One region of the Cupriavidus sp. 01T418 genome, then DNA from elsewhere that is predicted to be linked to it. Evidence: predicted binding sites of a transcription regulator. Region 1 holds the regulator's gene; the other holds the start of a gene.
What was found. The regulator FliA, encoded in region 1, starts transcription of late flagellar genes. The targets are predictions, from matches to a motif close to CTAAAGTTTNNNNNNNNNNNGCCGNTA.
Positions count from the first base shown of each region.

Region 2: the regulator FliA is predicted to act here: its motif matches at 12,321-12,347, upstream of AC1DQ3_RS16370 (FliC/FljB family flagellin).

Region 1 covers NZ_JBFTQG010000023.1:18,063-33,889, forward strand. Annotated here, with positions in the region: gene AC1DQ3_RS21315 (flagellar basal body P-ring protein FlgI) at 1-544, opposite strand, end outside; gene flgH (flagellar basal body L-ring protein FlgH) at 552-1,235, opposite strand; gene flgG (flagellar basal-body rod protein FlgG) at 1,232-2,020, opposite strand; gene flgF (flagellar basal-body rod protein FlgF) at 2,071-2,814, opposite strand; gene flgE (flagellar hook protein FlgE) at 2,868-4,115, opposite strand; gene AC1DQ3_RS21340 (flagellar hook assembly protein FlgD) at 4,177-4,848, opposite strand; gene flgC (flagellar basal body rod protein FlgC) at 4,863-5,270, opposite strand; gene flgB (flagellar basal body rod protein FlgB) at 5,278-5,685, opposite strand; gene flgA (flagellar basal body P-ring formation chaperone FlgA) at 5,907-6,626, shown strand; gene flgM (flagellar biosynthesis anti-sigma factor FlgM) at 6,822-7,124, shown strand; gene AC1DQ3_RS21365 (flagella synthesis protein FlgN) at 7,213-7,671, shown strand; gene AC1DQ3_RS21370 (flagellar protein FlhE) at 7,763-8,161, opposite strand; gene AC1DQ3_RS21375 (RNA polymerase sigma factor FliA) at 8,191-8,907, opposite strand; gene AC1DQ3_RS21380 (MinD/ParA family ATP-binding protein) at 8,947-9,765, opposite strand; gene flhF (flagellar biosynthesis protein FlhF) at 9,769-12,210, opposite strand; gene flhA (flagellar biosynthesis protein FlhA) at 12,224-14,311, opposite strand; gene flhB (flagellar biosynthesis protein FlhB) at 14,308-15,450, opposite strand; gene cheZ (protein phosphatase CheZ) at 15,695-15,827, opposite strand, start outside.
Region 2 covers NZ_JBFTQG010000014.1:27,924-43,750, forward strand. Annotated here, with positions in the region: gene AC1DQ3_RS16310 (DUF4148 domain-containing protein) at 1-86, shown strand, start outside; gene AC1DQ3_RS16315 (hypothetical protein) at 302-592, opposite strand; gene AC1DQ3_RS16320 (amino acid ABC transporter permease) at 1,136-1,453, opposite strand; gene aliA (cyclohexanecarboxylate-CoA ligase) at 1,637-3,280, opposite strand; gene aliB (cyclohexanecarboxyl-CoA dehydrogenase) at 3,339-4,490, opposite strand; gene badI (2-ketocyclohexanecarboxyl-CoA hydrolase) at 4,597-5,379, opposite strand; gene badH (2-hydroxycyclohexanecarboxyl-CoA dehydrogenase) at 5,441-6,208, opposite strand; gene AC1DQ3_RS16345 (MarR family winged helix-turn-helix transcriptional regulator) at 6,344-6,862, shown strand; gene AC1DQ3_RS16350 (DUF190 domain-containing protein) at 7,050-7,391, shown strand; gene AC1DQ3_RS16355 (MDR family MFS transporter) at 7,404-8,888, opposite strand; gene AC1DQ3_RS16360 (methyl-accepting chemotaxis protein) at 9,237-11,186, opposite strand; gene AC1DQ3_RS16365 (RNA chaperone Hfq) at 11,901-12,224, shown strand; gene AC1DQ3_RS16370 (FliC/FljB family flagellin) at 12,451-13,779, shown strand; gene AC1DQ3_RS16375 (flagellar protein FlaG) at 13,924-14,301, shown strand; gene fliD (flagellar filament capping protein FliD) at 14,344-15,810, shown strand.

The sequences.
Region 1 (15,827 bases):
CGCCGTTGGCAATGCGCCCCACCGCCAGCTGGTTGACCTGCACCTTGCTGCCGTTGGCCGACGCGCCCGCGCCGCCCACCAGCATATTGCCCTGCGCCAGCGCATAGACCTGGCCGTCCGCGCCCTTGAGCGGCGTCATTAGCAAGGTGCCGCCGCGCAGGCTCTTGGCATTGCCCATCGACGAAACCACCACGTCGAGCGGGCTGCCGGGCTGGGCGAACGGCGGCAAGGTGGCGGTAACCATCACCGCCGCCACGTTCTTGAGCTGCATGTTCTTGCCGGCGGGCAGCGTGATTCCCAGCTGCGACAGCATATTGGTCAGACTCTGGATGGTGAACGGCGTCTGCGTGGTCTGGTCGCCGGTATTGTCCAGCCCGACCACGAGGCCGTAGCCCACCAGGGGATTGTCCCGCACCCCCTGGAAGCTGGCGAGATTCTTCAGCCGCTCAGCATGGGCCGCGCCCGCCAGCAAGCCCAGCGTCAGCGCAAGAATGAAGGCGCGGACAAAGCGGCAGCGCAAGACGGGAAGCGAGGACTGGAGCATGTTGCGATCAGTACGGTGAGACATTGAGGAAGAAACGCTGGAGCCAGCCCATGTTCTGCGTCTCGTCGATATAGCCCTTGGCGGTGTATTCGATGCGGGCATCGGCCACCTGCGTGGAGGAAACGCCGTTGTCCCCGGTGATCGTGCGCGGGTTGACCACGCCGGAGAAGCGGATGAATTCGGCACCCTGGTTGATCGCCAGCTGCTTCTCGCCCGACACCACCAGGTTGCCGTTGGGCAGCACTTCCAGCACGGTCACGGTGATGGTGCCGTTGAAGGTATTGGCCGCCGATGCGCCACCGCTGGCCTTGAGGGCATTGGCGCCGCTCATGGTGGCGTTCTGGCTGCTGCTGAACAGGCCAGCCAGCGCCTTGGGCACGGTATCGAACGCCAGCGCACTGTTTGAAGTGCGCGAGGCATTGGTGCCGGAGTTCTTGCTGGCGTTGACATTCTCGCTGATCACGATGGTGAGGATGTCGCCCACATTGCGCGGCCGGCGGTCCTCGAACAGCGGATTGCCCGCGTACGAGGACTGGTAGATGGATCCGCTGGCCCGCCCTGGCGCGCGCGGTTCGGCACGCGCGGTGGTCGGGAGCTGGACCAGCGGCTCGCGCGGCGCCAGCGCACAGCCGGTCGCGAGGCAGCACAGGGCGAGCGCGCCCAGGCGAGTCGGCGAGGCAACCATGATCATCCGCCGAGCTGGGCCAGGCGCTGCAGCATCTGGTCGGACGTCTGCACCGCCTTGCTGTTGATTTCGTAGGCACGTTGCGTCTGGATCATGCTGACCAGTTCTTCCACCACGTTGACATTCGACGTTTCAACGTAGTTCTGCTGCAGCGTGCCGGAGCCGTTCAGTCCCGGCACGGTGGTGTTGGGCGCGCCCGACGCATCCGTCTGCGCGTACAGGTTCTCACCCATGCTCTCCAGCCCGGTCGGGTTCATGAAGGTCGCCAGTTGCAGCTGGCCAACCTGCACGTTGGTGCTGGCGCCGGGCTGGGTCACGGAGACCGTGCCGTCACGCCCAACGGTCAGCGAGGTGGAATTGGGCGGAATCGTGATGACAGGCTGGATCACGAAACCGCTGGACGTCACCAGCTGGCCGTTCTGGTCCATCTGGAAGGAGCCGTCACGGGTGTAGGCAGTGGTGCCGTCCGGCATCGTCACCTGGAAGAAGCCCTGGCCGTTGATGGCCACATCCTTGGCGTTGCCGGTCTGCTGCAGATTGCCCTGGATATGCAGACGCTCGGTGGCTACGGGGCGCACGCCGGTGCCTAGCTGCATGCCCGAGGGCAGGGTGGTCTGGTCGGACGACAGCGCGCCCGGCTGGCGCACGGTCTGGTACATCAGTTCCTCGAACACGGCGCGGCTGCGCTTGAAGCCGTTGGTGGAAACGTTGGCCAGGTTGTTCGAGATCACGTCCATCTGCGTCTGCTGCGCATCGAGGCCGGTCTTGGCAATCCAGAGTGAGCGGATCATGGTTGTCCTTGCAAGGCCGCCGCGCTACGCGGCAGCACATCAAATCAGGTTCAGTTGGTCGACAGCAGCGCATTGGCGCGCTGGTCGTTGGTATCGGCGCCCTGGATCATCTTCATCTGCATCTCGAAGCGACGGGCATTGGCGATCATGTCCACCATGGCCTCCACCGGGTTCACGTTGCTGCCTTCGAGCGCACCGGAGACAACCCGCATGGTGGTGTCTGCCGGTAGCGGCTGCGCCCCCGAGCGCGGGTGGAAGAGTCCGTCGTCGCCGCGCACGATGGACTCGGGCGTCGGGTTCACCAGCTTGAGCTTGCCGACCTGCGCCAGGCCGGCGGCTGCCTCGCCCGGCCCGCGCGCAGTGATGGTGCCGTCGCTGCCGATGGTCACGCTGGAGCCCGGCGGCACGCCGATCGGCCCGCCGTCACCCATCACCGGCAAGCCGCCCGAGGTCTGCAACTGGCCGTCGGCCGAGACCTGAAGGGAGCCTGCGCGCGTATAGGCCTCGGAGCCATCGGGCGCCTGCACCGCGAGCCAGCCGTTGCCCTGCATGGCCACATCGAGCGGGCGCTCGGTGTAGGTCAGCGGGCCAGCCTTGAAGTCCGCGCCCGGCGTGGACGCCAGCGCGAATGCTCGCGTTGGCGACTCCTGCCCCACCACCGGCACCGCGCGAAACAGATTGATCTGCGCGCGAAAGGCCGGCGTGGACGCGTTGGCCAGGTTGTTTGACACCGCGGCCTGCTGGTCGAGTGTCTGCTTGGCGCCCGACAGGGCGGTGTAGATCATGCGGTCCATGGCGGGCCCTCAGTTGCAGCGCATCGTGCCGACGGCGCCGGTCACAGCGCCGGTCATAGGTTAACCAGGGTCTGCATGACCGTATCCTGCGCCTTGATGGTCTGCGCGTTGGCCTGGTAGTTGCGCTGTGCCACGATCAGGTTGACCAGCTGGCCCGACAGGTCCACGTTGGAGCCCTCCACCGCGTTGGACTTGAGCTGGCCGAGGCTGCCACCGGGTGCGGCAATCAGTTCCTGGCCCGACGCGCCGGTCGCGGCCCATACGTTGTTGCCCTCGGGCTGCAGGCCCTGCACGTTGCCGAAGCCAGCCAGCACGACCTGGCCCAGGCTCTGCGTCTGCTGGTTCGAATAGCTGCCGAGGATGGTGCCGTCCGGTTGCATGGCGAAGCCCAGCAGGCTGCCCGACGTATAACCGTTCTGGACGAGCGACTTGGTATCGTTGGCGGCGCCGAACTGGGTCGTGCCGGACAGGTCGAGCGTGGAGGTCACTGCCGCCGCGCCATTGGCCGCCGGCAGGGTGAAGCTGGCCAGCGCGGCGGGCGTCGGCGAAGTCAGCAGGCCGCTGGAGCTGAATTGCATGGCGATCGGGGCGGGCGCGCCGGCCGGGCCGCTAACCACGTTGCCCGCTGCATCGGTAATGTTCAAATGCCAGTCGGAGCCACCGGCAGCGGTGCCGGGGCCGGCAGCCTGCTTGCTGAAGTAGGCGGTCAACTGCTGCGCGTTGCCCAGCGAGTCGTAGACCGTGATACCGGTGCTGTAGTTGAACATGCTCGCCGTCGGCAAGGCGCCCGGGGCGCTCGCGAAGGCGGTGGCCGGTACGGTGCTGCCCGAGTCCAGGTTGAACTGCGCGCTGGTTGTGGTGGTCGCCCTGGGCTGCATCTGGGCATTGGAAATCACCAGCGGCTGCGGCCTCACGCCGCCACCGCCGACCACGCCTGCCGGGTAGCCGGTCAGCTTCAGGCCCTGCGCGTTGGTCAGGCTGCCATCGGCCTGCTTCTGGAACTGGCCATTGCGCGAGTAGAAGACCGAGCCGTCGGCGCTGACCATGCGGTAGAAGCCCATGCCATTGGTAATCGCCACATCGAGCGAGCTGCCGCTCGCCTCGATATTGCCCTGGCTGAACGACTGCACCACCGAGTTCACGCTGGTACCCAGGCCGATCTTGGTCCCGGCGTAGACGTCGGCGAACTGCGCGGTGGATTGCTTGTAGCCAACGGTGTTGGCGTTGGCGATATTGTTGCCAATCACATCCAGATTGGCGGCTGCGGCGTTAATGCCGCTTACCCCTTGACCGAAACCCATGATTTTCCCCTTGTTACTTTGGTTCGTGAAGAGCCGGCGAGCCTTGCGTCAGCCCGGGTGATTAAAGGATGCGGCGAACATCATTGACGTTCGCTGTGGACCCACTGCCCAACCCCACCAGCACACCGGTCGAATCGCCGCTGATGCTCTGCACCACGCCGTAGACGAGGGCCACGGGCTTGACGTCCGTGCCATTGGCGGTAGCCGTCACCTTGAAGGTGTAGGTGCCGTCGGCCACCGCGGCACCGGCATCGTTCCTGCCGTCCCAGGTGATGTCCTGCACGCCGGCGGACTGGCCTTGCAGGTTGATCGTGCGTACCGTGTTGCCGGCCTGGTCGAGCACGCTCACGGATACGGAATCCGCGGCCGAAGGCAGGTCGACGCCGATCTTCGAGGGAACACCGCTCGCAACGCTCACGCTGCTGCCCGGCACCATCACCGTGCGGCCGATCAGTGCCGCCGAATCCATCGCGCGCCCCGCGCTGACCTGGCTCAGCAGCGAGTTCAGCGTGGCGTTCATGGTCTGCATGGAGCTCACCTGGCTGATCTGCGCGAGCTGCGAGGTCAGTTGCGAGTTATCCATGGGGTTGAGCGGATCCTGGTTGTTCATCTGCGTCACCAGCATCGTCAGGAAGCTGTTCTGTAGATCGGACGCGCTGGCGCTGCCGCCCTTCAGCGCATCGTTGATCCCTGCCGGGGTGGTGTTGCCGTTGACGGAAGAAGTCGTGGTCATTTTCGTATTCCGGGTTACTGACCGATGGTCAGCGTCTTGAGCATCATGTTCTTGGCTGTGTTCAGCACTTCCACGTTGGCCTGGTAGGAGCGCGAGGCCGAGATCATGTTGACCATCTCCTCCACCGGGTTGACGTTGGGCATCGTTACGTAGCCATTTGCATTGGCAAGCGGATGCGTAGGGTTGTAGACCATGCGCGGCGGCGATGCGTCTTCCACCACCCCCTCCACCTGCACGCCGCCGACATCGCTCTGGCCCGGTGTTGGCGCGAGTCCGAATACGACTTGCTTGGCACGGTACGGCTGGCCGTTCGGCGTCACCGCGCTGTCCGCATTGGCCAGGTTGGAGGCCGTCACGTTCATGCGCTGCGATTGCGCGGCCATGGCCGAGCCGGCAACCTCGAAGATATTCAGTGATGACATGGTGTGCTCATTGCTGGACGGCCGACAGCATGGTCTTGATCTTTGCGCTCATGATGGTGAGGCCAGATTCGAAGTGCACCGCGTTGTCGGCAAAAGCGATGCGCTCGGTGTCCATTTCCACGGTATTGCCATCCATGCTCGACTGCATCGGGATGCGATAGGCGAGATCCAGGTTGTCGGCGGAAGGCGCCTGGCCCGGCAGGTGGCGCGTGGAGGTAGTCGTCAGCGTCACCCCCTCGGCCTGCTTGCCGCGATCCACGGTCTGCGCCAGCGTGCTGGAGAAATCAAAGTCACGTGCCTTGTAGCCCGGAGTGTCTGCGTGCGCGATATTGGAGGCAATCACCGATTGCCGCTGGGTCCGCAAGCTCAGTGCTTCCTGCTGGAAGCGCAATGCCGCATCGAGTCTGTCAATCATGTCTGTGTCTCGCTGGAAGGAGAGAACAACGAAGGTCGACCTTCTTCAGGTGTGCCATCTTAGGGTCGCTGCCGTCATGCCAATCGCATGAATAGAGCAAAAAAACCCGCGCATTTCGCCCCGAGCGGGAACGCGTACTTGCCTACAATGGGATCCGTTCTCACACACGTGGCTGGCGCATTCGCGGCGCGAACCGCGTAGCTTCCTTGCTGGATGCCCAAATGAATTCTCGTTTCCGGGCCGCTGCGGCGCGCGTCCTGCTTTGCGCGCTCACCGCCGGCGGCATGCTGGCCGGCAGCGCCCTGGCGGCGCAGCCCGCGCCCTTTCCCGAAGACCCGGTGCGGGTAGCGGTTGAGCAGTTTCTTGCACAACAGACGGCCGGACTGCCCGGCAAGGCAAGCATCCAGATCGTGCCGCCCTCAGGCGGCCGGGCGCCGGACTGCCCCTCCCCCGAACCGTTCCTGCCGCCTGGCAGTTCGGCCTGGGGCCGCGTGTCGGTGGGCGTGCGTTGCGGCGGTGAACGCCCATGGACCCGCTATTTGCAGGCGCGCGTGTCCGTCGTAGCCGACTACTATGTGGCGGCGCGTGCCCTCATGCCCGGCGAATCGATCGACGCTTCCGCGCTTGAGGTGCGCCAGGGCGACCTGTCCACCCTGCCGCGCGCCGTGGTGACGGACCCGGCCCAGGTCAATGGCGCGGTCGCGGCCAACCGCATCGCGGCGGGTTCGCCGATCCGGACGGACCTGCTGAAGAAATCGATCGCGGTGCGGCAGGGGCAGAATGTGACGGTGACGGTGGAAGGCGATTCCTTCCAGCTCAGCAGCGAGGGCAAGGTAATGGCCGATGCCGCCGTCGGCAGCAACGTGCAGGTACGGCTCAAGAACGGACAGGTGGTCAGTGCGCTGGTGCGCAGCGGTGATACGGTGGTGCTGCAACAATAGGCAGGATGGGGACGGCAGGCGAGATGCGCATGCGGCAAGACCGCTGGCAGGTGCGCCCAGGACCGGGGCGGCCCGGGGCGGCCTGGGGCGGCCATACGGCCCGTGAGACAATGCCGGCCCGAACGCCAGACTTGTTCTCCCTAAAGTTTTGCCTGAATCATCCGATAAGCCAGAGGAACCCAGCAAGGAATCACCGTGAAGATCAATCAGACCACCTCGTCGAGGCCAAGCGATGCCACCGACGGCGCCGTCCGTACCGCCGCCGGTGCTCCCCAAGCGGCCGCAGCCCCGGTCACGGCCGACGTGCTCATGAGCCCCCTGGCTACCCAGGTGCGTGACATCGGCTCGCGCCTGGTCCAGGATCAGGACAATGACATCGATGCCGCCAAGGTCGACGAAATCCGCCAGGCAATCACCGAAGGCCGCATCAAGATTGACCCCAGCAAGATAGCCGACGGGCTGCTCGCATCGCTGCGCGAGCTGAACGGCGGGGCGTAACCCGCTGGTGGCAGACTGCCTTCCGGCCGCCGCCAGCGATAACCGGGCCGCAAGGCCAGCCACAGACCACAGACGATAGGCAAAAACCATGAGCCAGTCCCTGATTCAGAACCTGGGCCGGGAAACCGAGCTGGTGCGGGAATTCTCCGCTGTGCTCGGCGAGGAAAGAAAGCTGCTCAAGACGGGAGACTACCAGGCCCTTGCCGCTGCGCTCGAGCGCAAGGTCGAACTGGCTGGCTTGCTCGGCGCGCTCACCACCGCGCGTGAAGCGCAGATGGGTGCACTCGGGATCCGCATCGCTGCCGGCGGGCAACTGGTCGGCAGGCATGTCGACCCGGGCACCGAAGCCGCATGGAGGTCCCTGGTGCTCGCGGCGCGCACAGCGCGCGACGCCAATGAATTCAATGGAGCCGTGGTGGAAGCCCTGCGCGGCTATACCGACGAAGCCATCCAGGTCCTGCGCCAGCGCGGCGACACGGCCACGGTGTACGGGCGCGACGGACGCACCCAGACCGGCCCGCAGGGCGTCAGCCTGGCCAGCGGCTGAACTGGTTTGCATGGTTTGCGGATGTGGCCCCAGCGGGCGGGAGAGGGGAGCCAACCGACGGTTGGTCAGCTCTCGCGGGTCACCTCGCGGGTCACCTGAAGCTGACCGTAACCTGATTCGACTGCCCGATCAAGACCGGCGCCAATGCCCCTCTGCCAGGCACTTGAAACGCAAACACAAAGCCCTTGGCCGCATCATCCCCGCTGAACGCCTCGGTAAGCCCTTCCGTCCCCGGCAACAACACACACCGCTGGGCATTGCACAAATAGGCCTGCAACCCGTTCGGCGGCGTACTCGCAAAGCTATAGCGCCACCGCACGGTGGTAATCGCGCCCTCCGCCTGCTGCAAATAGCCGCCAGGCGTAATCGGCGCAGAGACCGTGCGCAACCCTCTGCCATACAGCGCAGGCCCGTTCACCGAGGCCGTCCAGGAATGCAGCGCCGTACCGCCGGGCGCCGCCCAGGCCGGACAGCAGGCCGCGGCAATCATCGCGGCAGCAACTCGCTGGCGCCAACCGCTCATAGCAAGCCGCGCAACTGCGAACGAAGCCGCGTAATCGCCTGGCTGCGAATCTGGCAAACCCGCGACTCCGTCACCTCCAGCACCGCGCCGATCTCGCGCAGGTTGAGCTCCTGGTCATAGCACAGCGACAGCACCAGCTTTTCGCGCTCAGGCAAGCGCTCGATGGCACGGATCAGCGCCTCGCGCATGCCGCTTTCCATCAGCAGGGTGAGGGGGTTGCCTTCGTCGCTGACGCTCAGATGCCGGTCCAGGAAGTCTTCTTCGCCGGAGCGCTCGAAGTCCTCGTAGTGCAGCAGCTGGCAGCCATAGACTTCATTGAGCAGCGTCTGGTATTCGTCCAGCGGCAGCTCAAGCGCCTGGGCCACTTCGGAGTCCAGCGGCGCGCGGCCCAGCGTTTGCTCCAGGCCGCGCACCGTGCGTTCGATGCGCCGGGTGTACTGGCGAAGGCTGCGCGACTGCCAGTCGTTGGCGCGCACCTCGTCGAGCATGGCGCCGCGGATGCGCTGGCTGGCATAGGTCTCGAAACGCGCCCCGTGGGTGTCTTCGTAGCGCTTGGCGGCGTCGAGCAGGCCAATCATGCCAGCCTGGATCAAGTCACCGAGCTGCACGCTGGCGGGCAGCTTGGCTGCCAGTTGCAAGGCGATGCGACGCACCAGGGACGCATGCGCCGTCACGGTGTCGGTCTGTTCGAGCTTTCCCTGAATCGTGTACATGGTGGAATTCTCGTGAGTCCTGGCTGCGGGCCCCGGCGTTTAAGCCAGGGCCGTGGCTGACGGCGTCAGCGGAGCCGTCGGGGTTGAACGGGGATCGGTGGGCAATGGCCAGTTGGCAATGCCTGTGGCAATGCGGCGTAGCGCTGCGGTGGCGGGCGCGGCGGGAAAGGACTCGACCACGCAGCGGCCCAGCGCCGCGCTGCGTTCCACCAGCGGGTCGTACGGCAGGCTGCCCGCGGGGCTCGCCTCGACGCCGAGATACTGGCTGGCGGTGCGTGCCAGGTTGCCCAGCACGGCACTGGCGGCGGCGTCCGTGGCGGCAGCGTTGATCACCAGGTGGAAGCGCCGGCATGCGTACAGGTGATTGAGCCGCTTGATGCAGGCATAGGCGGCCTTGATCGAGGCCGGCTCCGCGCGCAGCACCACAATGAGGTTGTGCGCCGTGCCGGCCACCTGCGACAGGCCGCCGTCCGCGTCGCTGCGGGCATCGTTGAGCACGGTACGGAAACCATTCAGCGCCTGCAGCCCGCCACTGGCCTGTGGACTGCCGGGCAGTACCGCGATGGCGCCGGCCGGGCGCTTGCCCAGCGCGGCTTCCAGCGTCACCGCGCCGCCCAGCACGGCGGCCAGGGTGCCTTCCGGCATGGCGCCGGCAAGGCGGGTGGCGCGCGCGCCGAAGCGGTCTTCATCGATGAGCAGCACGCGCTCGCCTTGCATGGCGAGTGCGTTGGCCAGCCCCAGGGCCACCGTGGTGGCGCCGGCACCGGCATCGCTCGCGACCACCGCGATGCGGCGCGTGGCGCGGGGCGCCAGCATGCGCCGCAGGCTTTCTGCCTGGTCGGAGGCGAGTGAAGTCACGTCTTATTCTCCCTGTGCCAGCGTCTGCAACACGCGGCTGCCATGCAGGCTCGCTTCGAGCATGTCGCCGGCTTCGCCCATGTGGAACGTCTCGGCAGCGGCCTCGGTGGTATCGGATAGCATGGCGCGGCCGCTGCGGGCGGGGTAGTTTTCCAGCACGTCGAGCAGCGCCAGCAGACGGCCGATGCCTTCCACCAGCACGACGGAGCCGGGCGTCTGGCGCGCAGGCGCGCGGCCGGTCAGCCTTGCCAGGAACGGCGCGACGGTGTCATCGCACCCGTGCTCCAGCCGCAGCGCGGCGACAGCCATCTGCAAGGCGAGCAGCCGTGCGCAGGCTTGCACCTCGGCCAGCGAGGATGCATTGCCGCCGTCCTGCCCGCCCTGGCCCAGGTGATCCAGTGCATGGCGCAGCGTGCGCAGTTGCGCTTCGCCGGCCTCGGCCCAGCGCGCCCAGCGGGCCAGTTGCGCACCCTCGGCAGACAGCGCCGGGTCGCACAGCAGGTAGTGCACGGCAAGCGTCTGGCCGTTCTCGCGATCGACCACGCGCGATACCAGCAGGCCGGCCTCGATGCCGCTCTCGGCGCCGCGTGCGCCGCGTGCCTGGCCCTCGAGCACACGCACCGGCGCTTGCGCGATCCACTGCACGGCATCGCGGCCGCGGTAATCCATGTCTTCCACGACGTGGAAGGTCAGCGTTTCCGCCAGCGCATCGAGCTTCATGGCCGCGCCACCGCTGACCACGCGCGTGGTCTTGCGCGCAGCGGCAAGCCAGCGCTCGCCGGCCTGCTGCCAGCGCGCCAGCGTGGCGGCGGCGGGCATGGCGTCCAGCAGATTGACCACGGTACGGGCGGCGGCAATGGCAGCGCACAGGGTGGCCGCGTCGGCCTCCCATCCGCCCTGCCCGCCCTGCTGCGCTGGGCCGGTGCGGCCGGCCGGTGCGGTGCCCGCCGCGAGCGGCAGGCCATCGCGGTCCGCCAGCCATAGCGTGTGCTGCCAGGGGCGCGGGGCGCGGCGCCCTGCCGCCGGCGCGGCAACCGTCGCACTCAGCGACAGCACGAAGCGATCGCAATGACGGCTCAGGTCGCGGCAGGCGGCCTCGCGCACCTGCTGCGCCATCAGGCGCGGCGAAGGCGCGCTCTCGGCGCGTTGCTGCCACAGCGAGCGGACCAGTTCGAAACCGTAGCTGCCGGCATTCAGCTGGTCGACGCAGTCGCCCACTGCGTTGGCGCTGTCGGTCAGCGAGCGCAGCATGCCGTCGGCCCCGCCGGGGCCGGCCACGCGGGTGGCATCGCTGTCTTCCTGCGCCGGCATGGCGCGCCGCGCGGCTTCCGCGTCGGCGAATACGGAGCCGCGGCGCGGCGTCTGGAACGCGCGCTCGACCAGGGCCGCGCCGTTGGCGAACTCCAGGTGCTCTGGCACCCGCTGGCCGGTAGAGGCGTAGTACACCGGCAGGCGGTGCCGGATCACCACGTCAAGCACGGAGCCCAGGTGCGTGGCTTCGTCCAGCTTGCTGACGATGCAGCCGTCGATACCGCCGTCGGGCGTGGCGTCGTGGCGGTAGGCGTGCACGACTTCGTTGAGCGTGTCGCCGTGGCTGGCGCCGTTGAGCAGCAGGATGCGCTGCACCGGCGCCTGCACGCCAGCCAGCATGGCGATCTGCCCGGACAGGTTGCGGTCGCGCTGGCTCATGCCGACGGTGTCGATGATGACCAGGTGCTTTTCGGTCAGTGCCGCCAGCGCGAAACGCAGGTCGGCCGCGTCCTTCACCGCGTGCACGGGCACGCCGAGGATGTCGCCGTAGATGCGCAGTTGTTCGTGCGCGCCGATACGGAAGGTGTCGGTGGTCAGCAGGGCCAGTCGTTCCGGGCCGTGCTGGAGCACGAAGCGCGCGGCCAGCTTGGCCGTGGTGGTGGTCTTGCCCACGCCGGTGGGGCCGACCAGCGCCAGCACGCCGCCTTGGGCAAACAGCGCATCTTCGTCGTTCAGTACCGGCACCTTGCGCGCCAGTTCCTGGCGGATCCAGCTCATGGCGGCGGGGCGGTCATGGCCCGGCGGCAGGTGGCAAAGCAGCGATCGCGCGAGTTGTCCGGAGAAGCCAGCCGTCACCAGCCAGGTGAACAGCGAGTCGCGCAGCGGATCGCTGCCCATCGACGGCAGGCCGTGGGTGCCCTCGCTGGAGAACTGCCGCTCCATCATGGCGCGCATGGTCCGCAGCTCGCCGCGCAGGTCGCCAAGGGCGCCGTCGACGGCCACCACGGCGGGCTGTGGCGTGAATACCGGCGCGCGGCTGGAGATGGCGCCGAGATCGGTGTCGCGCATGGCGACGATCTCGACGCCGCCTTCGACGGTGCGGTTGGACAGCACCACGGCATCCGGTCCCATCGCCTCGCGCACCTGGCGCAGGGCCTCGCGGCCATTGGCCGCCACGAATTTAGCTACGCTCATCTTGCGAAACCCCTCACGCTGCGCCACCGATCATGGCGGTGATCCTGATATTTCTGTTGTCCGGCACCTCGGCATGCGAGAGCACCTTGAGCTGGGGCATGGTCCGGCGCAGGAAGCGCGCCAGCAGCGGGCGCAGCGGGTGCGGCACCAGCAGCACTGGATCCAGCCCCAGGTGCTCCTGCCTGGTCACCGCGCCCTGCGTCTGCTGCAGCAGGGCGTCGGCCAGGCCGGGCTCGATGCCGCCGCCGTTGGAGAGCGCTTGCGACAGCACGCGTTCCAGCCCGGCGTCGAGGCCGATGACCTGGAGGTCAGCGCCGTTGGGGAACCATTGCTGGGTAATGGCACGCCCCAGCGCCACGCGCACCAGCGACGTGAGTTCGTTGGGATCGCTGACCTTCGGTGCGTACTCGGCCACCACATCCAGCACGGTGCGCATGTCGCGGATCGGCACGCTTTCGTCCAGCAGGTTTTGCAGGATCTTTTGCAGTGCGGTGAGCGTGATGACCTTGGGCACCAGGTCTTCGGTCAGCTTGGGCGATTCCTTGGCGATGCGGTCCAGCAGCGCCTGCACTTCCTGGCGGCCAAGCAGTTCGGCCGCGTGCATGTGGATCAGGTGGTTGAGATGCGTGGCCACTACCGTGCTGGCGTCCACCACGGTGTAGCCGTAGATCTGCGCCTGCTCCTTGAGGCCGCCCTCGATCCACACCGCCGGCAGGCCGAAGGCCGGGTCCTGGCTGGGCGTGCCTGGCAGCGAGCCGGAGACCTGCCCGGGGTTGATCGCCATCCACTGCCCGGGCGCCGCTTCGCCGCGGCCGATCTCCACGCCCTTGAGCGTGATGCGATAGGCGTTGGGCTTGAGCTCCAGGTTGTCGCGGATATGCACCACCGGCACCAGGAAGCCGATCTCCTGCGCCACCTTCTTGCGGATGCTCTTGATGCGGCCGAGCAGTTCGCCGTTCTGCGCGCGGTCCACCAGCGGGATCAGGCGATAGCCCACTTCCATGCCGAGCGGATCCACGAGGGTGACGTCGTCCCAGCTGGCTTCGGTCGACTCGGGGGCCACCGCAGGGGCGCGGTCTTCGCGCTTCTTCTCCTGCGCCTGCGCCAGGTCGCGCCGTGACACGTAGCGGCCGAACCACACCAGCGCGCCGGCAAACGCCAGGAAGGCGAAGTGCGGCATGCCCGGGATGATGCCCATCAAGCCGATGATGGCACCGGTCAGATAGAGCACGCGCGGGTTGGAGAACAGCTGGCCGGTCAGCTGCTGGCCCACGTCCTGCTCGTTGGAGACCCGCGACACGATCACACCGGCGGCGGTGGAGATCACCAGCGCCGGAATCTGCGCCACCAGGCCGTCGCCGATGGTCAGCAGCGTGTAGTTGCGCACGGCGGTGGAAAAGTCCAGGTCATGCTGCAGCATGCCCACCACCATCCCGGCGCCGACATTGATGAACATGATCAGCAGGCCGGCCACCGCATCGCCGCGTACGAACTTGCTGGCACCGTCCATGGCGCCGTAGAAATCCGATTCCTGCGAAACTTCGGCGCGGCGCTTCTTGGCGCCGTCTTCGTTGATCAGGCCCGCGTTGAGGTCGGCGTCGATCGCCATCTGCTTGCCGGGCATGGCATCGAGCATGAAGCGCGCGCCAACTTCGGCGATACGCCCCGCGCCCTTGGTGATGACCATGAAGTTGATCACCACCAGGATGGCGAACACCACGATGCCCACGGCGAAGTTCCCGCCCACCAGGAAGTGGCCGAAGGCCTCGATCACCTTGCCAGCGGCATCCGGCCCGGTGTGCCCTTCCAACAGCACCACGCGGCTCGAGGCCACGTTGAGCGACAGGCGCAGCAGCGTGGTGAACAGCAGCACGGCCGGAAACGCGGCGAAATCCAGCGCCTTGCGCGTGTACATGCCCACCAGCAGCACCATGATCGACAGGGCGATATTGAAGGTGAACAGCAGGTCCAGGATAAAGGGCGGCAGCGGCAGGATCATCATGCCGAGGATCATGATGATCAGCAGCGGGCCCGCCAGGGCCTTCATCTGGGCGCCTCCCTGCCCCCCGGGCAGGTTGAACAGCGAGGTCAATGCGTTCATGCTTGGCTTTCCGGTACGGCAAACTCGTCAGGCACCAGCAGCTCGGAGGGTGCCTCCGGGTGCGGGCCGCTGCTGTGGTGCCAGTGCTTCAGTTGATAGACCCAGGCCAGGACTTCGGCCACGGAGGTGTACAGGCCGGCAGGAATTTCCTGGCCCAGCTCTACGTGACGGTGCAGCGCGCGCGCCAGCGGCGGCGCGGACAGCAACGGCACGCCGTTCTCGACAGCGATTTCGCGGATGCGCGCGGCGATCGCCTCGCTGCCCTTGGCCACCACGCGCGGCGCATTCATGCGGCCTTCTTCATAGCGCAGCGCCACCGCGAAGTGCGTGGGGTTGGTGACCACCACGTCCGCCTTGGGCACCTCGGACATCATGCGGCGCTTGGCCATGGCACGCTGCTGCTGACGGATGCGCGCCTTGATATGCGGGTCGCCATCGCTGTCCTTGTTCTCCTGCTTGACCTCTTCCTTGGTCATGCGCAGCTTCTTGTAGAAGGTCCAGTACTGCCAGGGCACGTCGAGCGCCGCCACCAGCACCAGCGAACCTGCCACCATCGCGCAGCCGCTCAGCACCATCTCCAGCATGCGCAGCAACGCTTCGTGGATCGGCGCGCTCATCAGCGCGACAGCCTCGGGCACCCGGCGCCACAGCACCCAGGCGGCCACGCTGCCAACCAGCAACGCCTTGGCAATGGCCTTGGTCAGTTCCACCAGCGAGTGCGAGGAGAACAGCCGGCCCAGCCCCTTGAGCGGCGAGAGACGGGAAAAATCGGGAGCGAATGACTTGGCGGAGAACAGCCAGCCGCCCAGCAGCATGGGAGCGGCCAGTGCCGCCACGCCAAAGAACAGCAGCAGCGGCAGGAAGGCCAGCAGGCCTTCCCAGACCGACAAGCCGAAGTGCGACATCATGCGCGAGGTATCGAAGGCGACGGCCGGCTCGAAAGCCAGGCCGGCATGCAACAAGGTATCGAGCTTGTTGGCGAGCCCGCCCCCCAGCGTCCACAGGCCCACCACGCCGCTCATCAGCATGATCAGCGTGGCGAGCTCGCGCGAGCGCACGACCTGCCCTTCCTCGCGCGCCTTCTCCAGGCGCCGCGATGAGGCAGGTTCGGTTTTCTCGAGATCGCTTTCTTCGGACATGGCCGCTCCGTTACGAAGCGGCATGCGGGCCGTTCGTCAGGGATGATTATCGGAGCCGGGCCTTGCGCGCATAAGGTGGAATAGGGCGGGGATTCTGGCGCTGTTTGCGGGATGGCGCCGCGCGGCCGGGGGCGCAGCGCTACCCTGCGCCATGGCGGCGGAGGTTGCCGGTCATGCGACGGCAACAGCAGGCAGGCTGCCGCGGCGCCGCGAAAGGGGCGCCGCGGCAGCCTGGGCAGGACGGTCAGAACCCCAGGCTGGCCAGGAGATCGTCCACCTGCGACTGGTCGGAGACCACATCGGCCTTGCCTTCCGGGTTGACCTGCGGGCCGTTCATCAACGCACCCGGCGCTTCCACCCGGCGGTCGGCAGGCACG
Region 2 (15,827 bases), on a different contig from region 1:
CGCCGCAGGCGACCAGCAACCCGTCGATGGCTAGCGCCCAACTCCGCATCGATGCTGTGCGCACCCCCTTCTACTACGGCGCATAACGCACAACGCCGCCGCAGGCTACGCGCTCCGGTCGCACGCGACCGGAGCGCGGCATTCGTCATGCGAATCACGGGCGGCGGCGGCGAGCCGAGCACTACGAACACTAATCACGGGGCTCGTTCCGCGCACCTCGCGCGAGGGCGTTGAATCAAGTCCACTGTCACGCCCCGAGCCGGGGCCATTCCCGCCGATGGCTGACGAGGGTCGAGACCACCTATGGCAAATTCTTGCCCGGAAGCAAAGGGATCTTCCCATGCTGGCTGCCGCCACGAACTTCGTATCGATTCCTGGCACGCGCCCGCCCCTTGTCGCGCCCTGCCGCAATGAGGCCATCGCTATCGAGCAGTCGGCGGCTGCCGACGGGATGGGCAGATCCTCCACCGAAATCGGCGCCAATCCTGACTTCTTCGCCCATTCCGCCTTTAACGTACTGCGCATGAGCCGATGCGGCAGTGGCTGCCAGGGTGGCAACTGCTACAAGGGTCAACAAGCGGATCCCGCTCATGAGATTCTCCTCTCTTTGGAATTCGCAGCCAGCACCGACATCCGCGCGCGGGCCTCGCCCGCGTCACCGGCCGTCGGAAAACAGGTCTGGCCCGCCACATTTTTTGGCTCCGCGAGCATAATGTGGGCCGGGCACTTGTGCTGTAAGTATTTGTTAATACCCCCGGGCCGCCGCGGCCAGCCGAAGCGACGTCACCGGCGGGCAAGGCGAACAGCTGGGAAACGCGCTGGTCTCGGGCCGCAAGAGTGCATACCGATCACTTGCGAAAAGCGCTCCTCGCCTGGGCCGGCGCAGCTTGTCGATGCGCTGATCATGACGACACCTTCGTGTCATGCAGATTGCCGATTGGTATTGCCCGAGCAAGGGCTTCGCGCTGCGTATGGAAGTCAGGGAGAACGGCAAGATTCGCGGATCGACACGACCGCAATCACGCCGCCCGGCGAGTCGCGTTGATCCCTGTCACTGTATCGTGTCAGCAAGTAAAGCCCGCTGGTTGCGGGCTTTACCCGGTTTGCGGCAACCGTCGCCGCGGAGCCAGACGGCTCAGGTCCCGGCAACAGGTGCCGGCACAGCCTTCTTGGTTTGCTTCTTGTGCGACGACTTCTTCGACTTCGAGTCCGTCAGGTCGGCGCGCGAACTCTTGTTTGCGCCCTGCGTATACGGATCGAACTTGTCGCCAGACTTGGCCCCGTCGGTATAGGGGTCGGCCTTGCCAGCCTTGGCACCATCGGTGTACGGGTCCGGCTTTCCGGCCTTCGCCCCCTGGGTGTAGGGATCGACCTTGCCGGTGTTTTGCGCCTGCGCGGCGATGGAAGCAGCCCCAAGGCACAGAGCGAAAGCGGTAGCGACAATCTTCTTCATGACATTTCCTTGGAAGGCCGCCGTCCGGGCGGCTATGAGCACGCGAACATTGAGCCGGCCAGACAGACCAGCTTTCCACTAAACGCATCGTATCAGGCGTCCGTTGACTTGACATTCAGCCTTTTTCCCCTTAGAGCCGGGGCGTGCGCCGGATGCTCAACGGTGCCAGGGACGGATGACTTTTCAAAGTGTGCCGTCGCTCAACATGTCGCGCAGCCTGAACTTCTGGATCTTCCCGGAGGGTGTGGCAGGCATCGTGTCGCGCACGACCAGCCGCTCGGGGATGTACTGGATCGCGACTTTCTGCGCCTTGAGGAAGTCCAGCATGCCGGCGAAGTCGAGACGCTGGCCCGGCTTGGGCACGACCACGGCGCAGGCTCGCTCGCCGAGCCGCTGGTCGGTATAGGCGACGATGGCGACTTGCGATACGGCGGGGTGCTTGTAGAGCAGCGCCTCGATCTCGAACACGGGGATGTTCTCGCCACCGCGGATGATCACGTCCTTGCTGCGTCCGCTGATGCGGATGTAGCCATTGACGTCCATGCGAGCCAGGTCGCCGGTGTCAAACCAGCCGTCGGCATCCGTGCCGTTCAGATGCGGCCGCTTCAGGTAGCCACCAAAATTCGAGCAGGCGCGCACGACAAGCCTGCCAACCTCAGCGGGTGGCAGCGGCTTCCCGTCGGAATCGATGACCTGCAGCTCGACCCCCGGGAGCGGGCAACCGTCTGTGGTGAACGCAAGATGGTCCTCGTCATCGAGCCTGATCAGGGTGACGGCACCGCTCTCCGTCATGCCCCACGCCGATACGATCTTCGTGCCTAGCACCTGGCGCGCCTGCTCGACCAGCGGGCCCGGGATGGGCGCCCCGGCGCACAGGAAGGTCCGCAGGCTTGGCACGGCACGGCCGGTCTCCTGGACCGTCTTGGTGAGGTCCGTCAGGAATGGCGTCGAGGCCATCGTGAAGCTGACGCCTTCGGCGCGGATGACTTCGATGGCCTTGCCCGGCTCCCAGGTGTCTTGCAGGACCACGCTGGCCTGCAGCATGACGGGCATCATCAGGCCGTACATGAAGCCGGTCTGGTGCGCCATTGGCGATGCCATCAGCACGACGTCGCCATGGCCCAGATTCAAACGCTCGGCGTAAGGCAGGATGTTGGCCATCAAGGTGTTGGCCGAGTGCATCACGCCTTTGGGCTCGCCGGTCGTGCCGGATGTGTAGATCAGCTGCGTGATGTCGTCTGGACCGGGCCGGTGGCTTGCGAGGATGGCTTTGGCATCCGGCTCCTTCTCCCACGCTGGCGTTGCAAGCAATGCCTCGAAGTCATCGGCACCGTCGCCGCCCACGACGACGATGCGCCGCAGGAATGGCAAACCCGGTTGCAAGGATCTGGCCATTGCCTCGTGATCAAAGCCCCGGAACACCTTCGGCACGATCAGGACTTTCGCCTCTGAGTGCTTGAGCATGAACGAGAGCTCGCGCTCCCGGAAGATATGCATCAGAGGATTGAGCACCGCACCGATGCGCGAGCAGGCCAGATAGAGCAGGCTGAACTCCCACCAGTTCGGCAGTTGCATCGCCACGACGTCATTGCGGCCCACGCCCAGGCGGGCCAGTCCCACGGCGATCCGGTCCGCCATCGCGCCCAGCTGGCGATAGGTGAAGCGCCGTGTTTCCCCCGTTTCGCCCCGTACCGCCGTCAGTGCGAGCTTGCCCGGACAGGCAGCAATGCAGGCGTCCAGATCGTCATTGATCGTGCGATCGTGCCAGTGGCCTTTGGCGATGCTCTGCGCGCGGCGTGGCGCCAGCAGGACGGCGTCGAATTCCATGGGGGGTCTCCTTTTGTCGTTATTTGGAACAAGCAGGAACAAGCAGGAACAAGCCTGATCAGGCCGGCACCGCGCCACGGCCGGCGCGGTCGCGGGCGATGATGGTCTTCATGATCTGGGTGGTGCCGTCGCCGATCTGGAATCCCAGCACATCGCGCAGGCGCTGCTCCATCAAGCCGCGGTCATAGCCGCCATGCCCATGCATCAGCAGGCATTGGTGCACGACGTCGTAGGCGAGCTTCGGAGCCCACCACTTGCACATGGCCGCCTCCGCGCTGTGCGGCGCGCCGTTATCCTTCAACCACAGCGCCTGCAGGCACAGCAGCCGTGCCGCCACGGCCTGTGTATCGAAGTCGGCCAGCGGATGCGATACACCCTGGAACGCGGAAAGCGGCTTGCCGAACGCCTGCCGTTCCGCGACATAGGCCCAGGTTTCCTCAAGCGCGACGCGGGCCACGGCGAGTACCTGAAGCCCGATCAGCGCCCGCGAGAAGTCGAAGCCCTGCATCACCTGCACAAAGCCCTTGTCCTCGTCGCCGAGCCGGTGGTCCACCGGGACACGCACGTTCTCGAAGAAGATCGAACCCCGCCCGATCGCTCGTTGCCCGTGGCAGTTGAAGCGGTTGGTCGTGATCCCGGGCAGGTCCATGGGCACGAGGAGCGCCGTGACGCCGTGCGCAGCGGACTCGACGGTGCCGGTACGTCCGAATACGACCGCCGCGTCGGCCTGGTCGGCTGCCGAGATCGATGTCTTCTCGCCGTTGATCACGTACGCGTCGCCGACACGCTCGACCCGCAGCCGCAGGTTGGCAGCATCCGAGCCACCGCGCGGTTCGGTCAGCGCGATCGCCAGCAACGCTTCGCCGCGCGTGAGCCGCGTCAACCAGGGGCGCACCACCTCCGGCTTGCCGTGGTGCGCAAGGATCTGCCCGTTGAGCGAAGCCAGGAGGTTGATGTACGAGAGGCTCAGGTCGGCCCGGGCCACCTCCTCGTGGATGACGCCGGCGGCAAGGCACCCGAGGCCTTGACCGCCATGCTCCTCCGGCAGTTCCGGGGCGATGAACCCCATCTCGCCCATCTCCCGCATGAGGGTACGATCAAGGACGCGGGACGCATCGCGCTCCTGGTAGCCCGGCGCGATGCGATCGGTAGCGAAGCGCCGTGCGTGGTCGCCAAGTGTTACGAGGTCTTCATTGAGATAGGGGTTCATTCGCTTGTCTCCTGGGTGAGCAGGGGAAAAAAACGGGGCTGGCGCGCGGCGGGCGCGCCAATTGGCATGCGTGAAATCGATCGGCAGCGAGGCTTGCCGGCCGCTCTTACTTTGCGTACTTTCGGAACTCCGGCTTGCGTTTTTCCTTGAGCGCTGCCACGCCTTCGCGCGATTCCTCGGTGTCGTAGTACAGCTTCAACGCGTACATGCCCATGCCGGCGATGCCGCTCTGGTGTGCCGTGTCCATGTTGAAGCTGCGCTTGGCGATGGCCAGTGCCGTAGGGCTGCGCTCGCAGAGTTCTTCTCCCCACTTCTGCACTTCCGCGTCCAGCTGGTCGTGCGGCACGCACGCATTGGCGAGGCCCATCGCGACGGCCTCCTGGCCCGAATAGCGCCGGCACATGTACCAGATTTCACGGGCCTTCTTCTCGCCGACCACCCGTGCGAGGAACGCGGTTCCATAACCTGGATCGACCGATCCCATCTTCGGCCCTACCTGGCCGAAGATCGCCTTCTCCGAACAGAGGGTCAGATCGCAGATCGTGCACAGCACATTGCCGCCGCCGATCGCGAAACCCTGCACGCGCGCAATCACGGGCTTGGGCACGTTGCGGATGGCGTCGTGCAGTTCTTCCATCGGCAGGCCGATGGTGCCCCGGCCGTCATAGTTGCCGTCGTGCGCCGACTGGTCGCCGCCCGTGCAGAAGGCGCGGTCGCCGGCGCCGGCCAGAACGATGGCCCCTACGGCCTTGTCGTAGCCGGCCTTGTTCAGGGCCTTGATCAGTTCATCGCAGGTCTGGCCGCGGAACGAGTTCATCTTGTCCGGCCGGTTGATGGTGATCCAGGCCACGCCGTTGCGGTTCTCGTACAGAATGTCTTCGAAGTTCATTGCGCTATCTCCACTTTTCTCACTTTTCTCACTTGTCTCACTTGTCTTGTGTTTGCCGGCGTCAGCCGTTCATCGTCAGGCCGCCGGACACGCTCAGCACCTGGCCAGTGATGAAGGCAGCGTCATCGCTGGCAAAGAACACGATCGCGCCGGGCAGGTCTTCCGGCTGGCCGATGCGGCCCAGCGGGATGGAGCGGGTGAAGGCTTCCATCAGCTTTTCCGGGTTGCCGGCGCCTTGCTTGTAGTCCGCGAACAGCGCCGTGTCGGTCGGCCCTGGACACACCACGTTGACGGTGATGCCGTGGCGCGCATGCTCGCGCGCGATGGTCTTTGAGAACGACACCAGACCGCCCTTGCAGGCGGCATAGACGGCCTCCCCGGAGGAGCCCACCCGTGCCGCGTCGGAGGCGATGTTGACGATGCGCCCGCGCTTGCGCTCCACCATGCCGGGCAACACGGCGTGGTGCATATGCAGCGCGCCAGTCAGGTTGATGGCGATCAGGCGCTCCCACTGCGCCGGTTCGGTCTTGGTGAACGGCTTGAATATGTCCCAGCCAGCGTTATTCACCAGCACGTCGATGGGGCCAAGCTGGCTCACGGTGGCGGCAACCGCCGCATCCACGCTGGCGCGGTCCGTGATGTCGCACTGGAACGCCTCCGCCCGGCCGCCTTCCTCGCGGATCCGGGCAGCCACCTGCCTTGCCGCTTCCAGGTTCAGGTCCAGCACCGCCACGGCAGCGCTTTCGCGTGCGAAGCGCCGGCAGGTCGCCCCGCCGATGCCGCCACCACCACCGGTCACGATGACCGTCTTGCCTTCGAGTCCTTGCACAGTGTTCTCCTTCCAGGTCCAGGGTGCTATCGTGCGGCTGACGCGCCGCGCGCCAGCCGTTAAATAGGTAAATATATTGACGTATATTAGGCGTGCGACCAAACCAATGCAAGCAAGACCACCCAGGAATTCATGATGGTTAACCCCGATTTTGAAGACGATCTCGCCCCGGCGGCGCGCATGGAAATGGCAAACAGGCTGTTCTTTCGCCTATACCAATGCGCAAATATGTTGCATAAAACGGGATCGAGAGCCGTGGAGGCCGAAGGCCTGACGACACAGCAATGGGCGGTGCTGGGGGCACTTTCCAGGCCGCAGGCGGCCGAGGGCATGAGCGTGGGGGACCTGGCCCGCTACCTGATGGTGAGCCGGCAGAACCTGTCCGGCCTGGTGAGCCGCATGGAGCGCGACGGACACCTGAGCCTGGCGCCCGACGGGCGCGACCGGCGCTCGCGGCTGGTCACCATGACCGAGACCGGCCGCCATGTGTGGCTGAAACTGGCGCAACCCAAGATCCGCGACTACTACGAGCGGGCGCTGACCGATTTTTCAACCAGCGACATCACCCACACGCTGCATTACCTGCTCAAGTTGCTGGAAAACATGAAGGAACTGGATGCCGAAGGGCCCGTTGCGGAGGAAGCGCCGGAGTGAGGGCGAGGGCCGTGGCGGACCACAAGGAAGTCCGGCGCGGACGAACCAGGGTTAACCCTCGGATAATGCGCGTGTCAGGCTGCCCGCGGCGGCTGGCCTAAACTGGAGAAAGCACCTTGCCGCGGCGGCCGTCCATGCCACGGTCGCGGCACGCGGAGGCCGTGGCGGGGCGCGCAGGGGGGCTATCGTGCAAGGCTTCCAGCTCACGCTCTTCACCATCGAGAACCGGCGCCACCACGGCAAGCAGTTGTCGCACTGGCTGCTGCAGGTCCTGCGGGACCTGCATATCCGCGGTGCCACGCACACAGTGGCGGCGGAAGGCATCGGCCATGACCGCCGCTTCCACACCTGGCATTTCATGGAACTGGCCGACCGGCCGGAAGAAATCACCGTGATTGCCACGGAGGAGGAAGTGCAGCGCTTGTTCGACCGGCTGGCCGAGGAAGACATCCAGGTGTTCTACGCCAAGACGCCGGTGGAATTCGGCTTCCTGGGAAAAAGCACGTCAGGGGCGCAACCGGGCCCCTGACCTCGCCAGCCATCATTCCATGCTCGCCGCCATGCCGTCGCTCTTGCTGCCGCGCAAGGTGGCTTCCGGCAGGCGCGCCACCAGGAAGGGCGCCACCAGCGACACCACGGCACTGAGCAGGAACAGGATGCGGAACGCCACTTCGGCGGCGGCACGCACCGCACCCGCATCGGCGGCATCGCCGCCTGTGATGGCGCGGCGGAACATGCTCATCAGGATGTCTTCGCCACCCTTCAGGTCCGATACGCCCATGCCGCCGTGGCGCAACAGGGCGATCAGCACCGTGGTCAGCACCGCCACGCCGACCGCGCCGCCCAGCATGCGCGAGAAGGAGGTCAGCGCCGTGGCCACGCCGACCTGGTGCGCGGGCACCGCGTTCTGGGTGGCCACCATCGCACTGGGCAATTGCAGGCCGATGGCCAGGCCGAGCAGCACCATCACCAGCGCGGTCAGCACCGCCGCATGCGGATCGACGAACGCCAGCGCCACGATCGCAAGCGGCGCGACCAGCGTGCCCACCAGTTGCTGCGGCTTATAGCGGCCGCTCCAGGACATCAGCCGCCCCGAGAAAAACGCACCGAACGGGATGGCCAGCGTCAGCGGCACCAGCCGCAGCGCGGCGGTGTCGGCCTGCACGCCGCCCACCACCTGGAAACGCAGCGGCAACAGCACGGACATGGCGATCAACTGGAAAAAGCACAGGAACAGCGCGATGCAGCAGATCGCGACGGTCGGCACCCGCAGCATGTCCAGCGGGATCATCGGCTCGCTGGCCCGGCGCGCCTGCCACACGAACAGCACCATGGCGACCAGGCCCGCCACCAGCAAGCCAAGGGTCTGCGGCGTCGCGGCCGACTGGCCCTGCCCGAGCCGCGTCAGGAACACCAGCACACCGCTCAGGCCACCGCCGAACAGCAGCGCCCCAAGGTAATCGATACGATGGCGGCGCCCGCCCGCCGGCAGGTGCCTGAGCGTGCGGCGGACCACCACCAGCGCGACCAGCGCCAGCGGCAGGTTGATCCAGAAAATCCAGCGCCACGACAGGTAGTGCGCCAGGTAGCCGCCGATCACCGGGCCAGCCATGCTGGCCACGGCCCACACGCCGCTCACATAGCCCTGGTAGCGGCCACGGTCGCGCAGCGGCACCACATCGGCGATGGTGGCTTGCGCCACCGAGATCAGGCCGCCGCCGCCCAGGCCTTGCAGGATGCGCGCGATGATCAGTTGCGGCATGGTCTGCGCCAGCGCGCAGGCTACCGAGGCCAGCAGGAACAGCACGATGGCAAACGACAGCACCGAGCGCCGCCCCAGCAAGTCCGACAGCTTGCCGTAGATCGGGGTCACCACGGTGGACGCCACCAGGTAAGCCGAGATCACCCACGCCATCTCCTCGAAGCCATTGAGCTGCAGCGCGATGTCCGGCAGCACCACGGCGACGATCGATTGCTCGAGCGCGCCCAGCAGGATGGCCAGCATCAGGCCGAAGATGACTTGCATCACCGGTACCGGCGGCATGGCCGGAGGCCCGGACGCCGCATTGCCGTGGCTGCCGGCACCTCCGGCGGGGGCCGGGGCAGAGCCCGACGACACGGAAACTGCGCAGGTGGGTGAAGAGACGATAGAAGGCGGAATGGCAACCGTCGGAAACGACGGCACGGAGACGGCGGTCATGGGCTGGCGGGAGAGAGAACGCACTGCGGGGACATGGAGTGCGATGCCGCCGCGCACGGGTGGCATCGCTCCTGCCTGTTTTTTATACAAGGGCGTAATTGTAGGCCTAAGCCTTCCACCTTGCAGCCGCGCCCGGCCGGCTCGCCGGGCCCCGTTTCGGAACGACGCGCAAGTTCAGAAGGATTCCCAGTCGCCATTGGCCACGGCGAGGGCCGGCGCGCTCGCGGCGCGGCGCGGCGCGGATGATACGGCCGGCACAGGCTTGGCCTGGCGAGCGGCCGGGACCGACTTGGAAGACAGCACCGGTTCGCGCGCCTGGCGCACCACCGGCGCACGGGTCTTGCCAGGCAGCACAGGCTCGCGGGAGGGCCTGACCGCGCCAGTACGCGGCGCTGCCGCCGCGGGCCGGGTGGCTATCCTGGCGGTGGCGGCCGGCACCACACGGGCGGCGGGCGCGGCTTGTACTGCTTGCAGCAGCGGGGCGGCCGGGGCCACACGTGCTTTCGCCACCGCTTGCAGCGCCGGTGCCCGAGCCGCTTCGCGAGGCTGCACCGCGCGCGCATCCGCCGGTGCTACCTGGAAACGGGACACCTCGTCCACCAGCCCGGCAGCCTGCTGCTGCAGGCTCTCGGCGGCGGCGGCGGCCTGCTCGACCAGTGCGGCATTCTGCTGCGTCACGCTTTCCATCTGGCTGATGGCGCGGTTGACCTGTTCGATGCCGGACGACTGCTCCTCGCTGGCCGCGGCGATCTCGCCCATGATGTCAGTCACGCGCTTCACCGCGCCAACGATATCGTCCATGGTGCGGCCGGCGTCCTCCACCTGCCTGGCGCCATGGGCTACCTGCCCCACCGAGCCATTGATCAGTTGCCCGATCTCCTTGGCTGCCGACGAAGAGCGCTGGGCCAGGCTGCGCACCTCGGCCGCCACCACGCTGAAGCCCCGCCCCTGCTCGCCGGCACGGGCGGCTTCCACCGCCGCGTTCAGTGCCAGGATATTGGTCTGGAAGGCAATCCCCTCGATCACGCCGACGATCTCCGCGACCTTGGCCGACGATTGCGAAATTTGCTGCATGGTCTCGACCACGCCGCGCACGGCGCGCCCGCCCTCGATCGCCACGCCGGAGGCACTGGCCGCCAGCTCATTGGCATGCCGTGCATTCGCGGCATTCTGCTTGACCGTGGAGGTGAGCTGCTCCATCGAGGCAGCGGTCTGCTCAAGCGACGCAGCCTGTTCTTCGGTGCGCTGGGAAAGATCGGTGTTGCCGCTGGCGATTTCGCGGGTGGCGCCATCGATGGAGCGGCTCGCGCCCTGTATGCCGTGCACCAGCGTCGCCAGTTGGCCGAAAGCGCGCCCCAGCGCGCCCAGCATGCGGCCCATTTCGTCGTCGCTCCTCACCTTGATGGCGTACGTCAGGTTGCCGTGCGCCAGCGCCTGTGCCGCTTCCAGCGCCTGGTGCGCCGGCCGCGTGATCGAACGCGTGATGCCGACGCCCAAGGCCACCGCCAGGGCCACCGCCACCGCAGCCAGGCCCAGCAGCAGGTCGCGGGCCATCTCGTAGCTGGCGCCCGCCTCCTGCACGGCAGCCTGCGCTGCCTTGCGTCCGACCTCGGTCAGTTCGCTCAACTGGTCGAAATAAGGCGCCTGGGCCGCCGGCAGGGTCGCCACCAGCGCGCTGCGCGCGCCATCGAACTCACCAGCCTCCAATTGGCGCAGCACCATGTCGAGCTGGCCGTTATAGGCATTGCGTGCTTCGATCAGGCGGCGAAAAACCTGCTGAACTTCCGGGCTGCCGGACTTGGAAAGGGACTGCCCCACTTCATCCAGGGTGGAACCCATGCCCTGGCGCAATGTGCCGATGCGTTCGGCGTTGCGCCGTACCGCAAGCGGATCCTCGTTCAGCGTGGCATCGCGCACCAGGATGCCAACCTGCAGCGCAGCCTGCTTGACGTGTTCGACCTCCAGCACCTTGCCCAAGCGCGCTGCCACGGTCACGCGCATCGTTTCGTCCATGGTGCGCAGGGACATCATGCCCAGCGCCGCCACGGCAGCCATCAGCAACGTCATCAACGAGAACGCCAACGTCAGGCGCGCCCCAATGCCAAAGTTTCGCAACCAACGCATCTTCCGGCTCCTTTTCTATTATTATTCCGCGCGCTTTTTCCGCGTCCCGGACAGATTTCCGGGGCGACGCCGCATCGCGGACTTAACGGCAGGGAACGAGGCAAGCTTGAGGGTTGCAGCAAGACATTTTCGAACATTTCCGAAGAAAGCGAAAAATACGGAAATAAAAGGGGAAATAAAGGCAAAAGGCCCGGCAGTTCGAACGATTGGCGGGATGTTACCTGTCGTCTAATGTCATCAGGCACTCTGAAGTACGTCCAGCGGCGCATGCGGCCAAAGGCGCACAACCAAACAAGTGGGCGCAAAAAAAAGCCCACGTGCGGGGTGCTCGTAGGCTTTCCAGGACTGCTATTGAGCCGAAAGGCTCATTAGCGAATATAGCCCTGCTTATATGAGGTGTAAATCCAATTTCTATCAGGGAAAACTCTGATGGCAAACGTGCCGACGATGGCACAAAAGTGACTAATACCCGGCACGGGAACCTCGCGGCGGCAGGCCAGGGTCACCTTGTCGCCCGCAAACCCATGCCACATGGGGTGCGGGCGCTGGTGGCGTTGGGATTCGCAACACAAGCAAGCATCGGTCCACATGCGAGCCTTGTGCTGCAATCGTTGCATTAGAGGAAAATCTCTATATGAGGCGCCCCCATGCCCAGGCCCGGTTATTGGACCGTTGCCAACCGCCAGAACCCGCGCGGGCTCTTCCGGAGAAGTTGTGAACAAGAAGGAAACCAGGATCAATCGGCCGAGCCGGAAACTGCAGCATCTGCAACTCTCCACCCACAGCGCAAGTCGCCATCCTGTCGTCGTGCACCTGTTCAACGGAATCCGCCTGCACGGCGTGATCCTGGCCGCGGACAACTATATGGTGTTGCTGGCCGAAACGCCGCATGACCCGCAGCCGCAGATCCTCTACAAGCACTCCATTGCAGTGATCACGCCCGCCAATGCGCCCGAGGCCACGGCCGGCGTGCCTGCGGCGGAAACCTCGCAGGACTTTGTCAGTTTGTATACGCCGCGCACCCGCAAGCGCCGCTAGGCGCCGCCGGGGGCGCCGGGCCAGCCCGTCCGGGCTCGCATGCGCACCCCCGATCCGCACCCCGGTTTCAATCCATCGCAAAGTTCAAAGATCACTCTAAATCTTTTCCGGCGCCAACCGATAACCCAAACAACGGTGGCACTTCTCGCCCTGCTTTGCTAGGCAGCCAGCGTTGCGGCGATAGCCGGATTGCACTACCTACTGTCAAAAAAATAGGAGTTGTACCATGTCGATGACCATCAATACCAACACGTTGTCTCTGATGACGCAGAACAACCTGAACTCGTCGCAGGCATCGCTGAACACCGCGATCCAGCGCCTGTCGTCGGGTCTGCGTATCAACAGCGCCAAGGACGACGCCGCCGGCCAGGCGATTGCCAACCGCTTCTCCTCCAACATCAACGGCCTGACCCAAGCCCAGCGCAACTCCAACGACGGCATCTCGTTGGCGCAAACCACGGAAGGCGCGCTGAACGAAGTCAACAACAACCTGCAAGCGATCCGTACCCTGTCCGTCCAAGCCGCAACGGGCAGCAACTCCTCAAGCGACCTGCAATCGATCCAGGACGAAATCACCCAGCGTCTGGCTGAAATCGACCGCACTTCGCAACAAACCGACTTCAACGGCGTGAAGGTCCTGTCGTCCACCGCTGCGCCCCTGAGCGTGCAAGTTGGCGCGCAAGACGGCCAGACCATCTCGATCGGCCTGCAAGAAATCAGCTCGAAGACCCTGGGCATGACCGGTTTCACGGTGGCCAAGAACTCGTTGAGCACCAGCGCAGCCATCACCACGGTTGCCGCTGGCACGGGCTCCGCACCGGTTTCCGTCAACCTGACCTCGGCTGCCAACGCGCTGTCCGCCCTCGTCGGCTCGACCGTCAACGCCAGCTCCCTGACGCTGAACAACGTGCTGAATACCGCCGGCAACGCCACCAGCAACTACGTGGTCAAGTACGGCAACGACAACTACGCTGCCTCGGTCGACACCGCCACCGGCAACGTCACCCTGAACAAGGTCAACCTGACGGTCGGCGATACCGCCAACGGCAACTCCGGCAACACCGTCACTGGCCAGTTGGTCAAGGTCGGCGCTGACACCAGCGGCGCTGCTGTCGCCTACGTCACCCAGGGCGGCAACAACTACGCGCTGTCGGCGGGTACGCAAGCCGGCGCCCAGGCCAACGGCGGCTCGACGACCACGGCCGTCACCGACGGAACCGCCATCCAGCTGAGCACCGCCGGCAGCGCCACCGCCAGCACCCAGTTCACCGGTTCGGGCAGCACCAACCCGCTGGCCCTGATCGACAAGGCGCTGGCCACGGTCGACAAGCTGCGCAGCTCGCTTGGCGCAGTGCAAAACCGCTTCAACTCGGCCATCTCGAACCTGGGCTCGGCTGTGACCAACCTGTCGGCTTCGCGCTCGCGGATCCAGGACGCTGACTATGCGACCGAAGTGTCGAACATGTCGCGCGCCCAGATCCTGCAACAAGCTGGTACCTCTGTGCTGGCCCAGGCCAACCAGTCGAACCAGGGCGTGCTGTCGCTGCTGCGTTAATCGTAGCAACAGACGGCAGTCTCCTGGCAGGACGGGCCCTACCCGGGCCCGTCCTGCCGGGAATGCTTCCAGAGCGGTCTCCGCTCTGAAAGCGTTTCCACCGGAGCCTTTCGTGCACCGGCCCAACCGTTGCGAAGACAGATCATGATCAGCTCGACCGAACCGCTACTGCCAATGACGGCGACCCAGTCCGTCAGCCCATTATCGTCCGTGAATGCGGCTGGAGCAGCGGCAGCCGCCGCGGGGGCGGGTGCGCATGCGGCAGGGCCAAAGCCGGCGAACGGCTCCCATGCGCCCGCCAGCGGCGAGCTGGACAGCGCGCTCAAAAGCATCAACGATGCGCTGCAGGCCACCCCGCTCGAGGTACGCGTCAGCATGGACAGAACCACGCACCGTCTGGTGACGAGCGTCGTGGACAAGACCAACGGCGAGACCATCCGCCAGTTCCCCTCAAAAGAAGTCCTGCGCATCATCCGCGCCATCGATAAACTGCAGGGCTTGCTGATTCATCAAACCGCCTGAACGGGCGATCTTCCCCCGTAGAAACCAACCACAGGTCCAAACATGAGTTCAACGAGTGTATCGAGTTCAACCAGCTCACCGATTTCGTCGCTTGGCGTTGGCTCCGGGCTGGACCTGAGCACCCTGCTGAGCAATCTGCAGACGGCGGAGCAAGGCAAACTCACCCCCATCACCAACCAGCAGACCGCTGCCAATACCAAGCTGTCGGCCTATGGCGTGCTGCAGGGCGCGCTGGCGTCGTTCCAGACGATTTCCGCCGCGCTGGGCACGGCCAGCCTGTACAACAGCACCACCACCTCGTCCAGCAACACCAGCGTGCTCACCACCACGGCGGACAGCACCGCGGTGGCGGGCAGCTACGCGGTCAGCGTCTCGCAGTTGGCCCAGGCGCAAACGCTGGTCTCGAACGGCGTCGTCGACAGCACCGGCCTGCAGCTGGGCAGCGCCACCATCCAGATCCAGTTCGGCACCACCGCCACCAGCGGCGGCACCACCACCTTTACACCCGGCAGCACCCCGGCAGCGTCAATCAATATCAACGGCACCAACGACACGCTCAGCGGGATCCGCGACGCCATCAATGCCGCCAACGCCGGCGTTACCGCCAGCATCGTCAATGACGGCAGCGGCACGCCCTATCACCTGGTGGTGACCTCGAATACCACCGGTGCGGCTTCCAGCATGAGCATTTCAGTCAGCAGCAACGGCAGTGGCGACCCCACCACCATCAGCAACCTGCTGACGTATAACCCGGGCGGCACCACCGCAATGACGCAGAACATCGCGGCACAGAACGCCAAACTTACCATCAACGGCCTGGCGGTCACCAGCGCCTCCAACACGGTGCAGGGCGCGGCACAGGGCGTTACCCTCAACCTGGCCGCCACCGGCACCAGCAACGTCAGCGTCGCCATCAACACCGGCGCGATGGCCACCGCCGTGCAGAGCTTTGTCACCGCGTATAACACCCTGCAGTCCACGGCGGCGCAGCTCTCCTCCTACGACGCGGCCAGCAAATCCGCCGGCGTACTGCTGGGCGACTCGACCCTGCGCGTGGTCGAGAACCAGCTGCGCAACGTGATCAATACGCCGCAGACGCCCGCAGGCACCGGTGGGCTGACCAACCTGACGCAGATTGGCATCAGCTTCAACGCCGACGGCAGCATGGCACTGGATTCGAGCAAGCTGAACGCCGCCCTCGCCAGCAACCGCACGGGCGTGGCCCAGCTGTTGAGCGGTACCGACGGCAAATCGGGCTACGGCAACCAGCTCTCGGCCGCAGCGGCCGGCTTTGTCAGCACCACGGGTGCCCTGACCTCCGCCACCAACGGCGTCACCGCAACACTCAAGTCGCTGGCAACCGAGTACACCAACACACAGGACCAGATCACCGCCGCCATTGCGCAATACAAGACCGAGTTCCAGAACCTGGACACGATAATGGCGCAGATGAACTCGACCAAGAATTACCTGACGCAACAGTTCAGCTCGTCCAGCTCCAAGGGCTGATCGCAGCCGGACTGGCA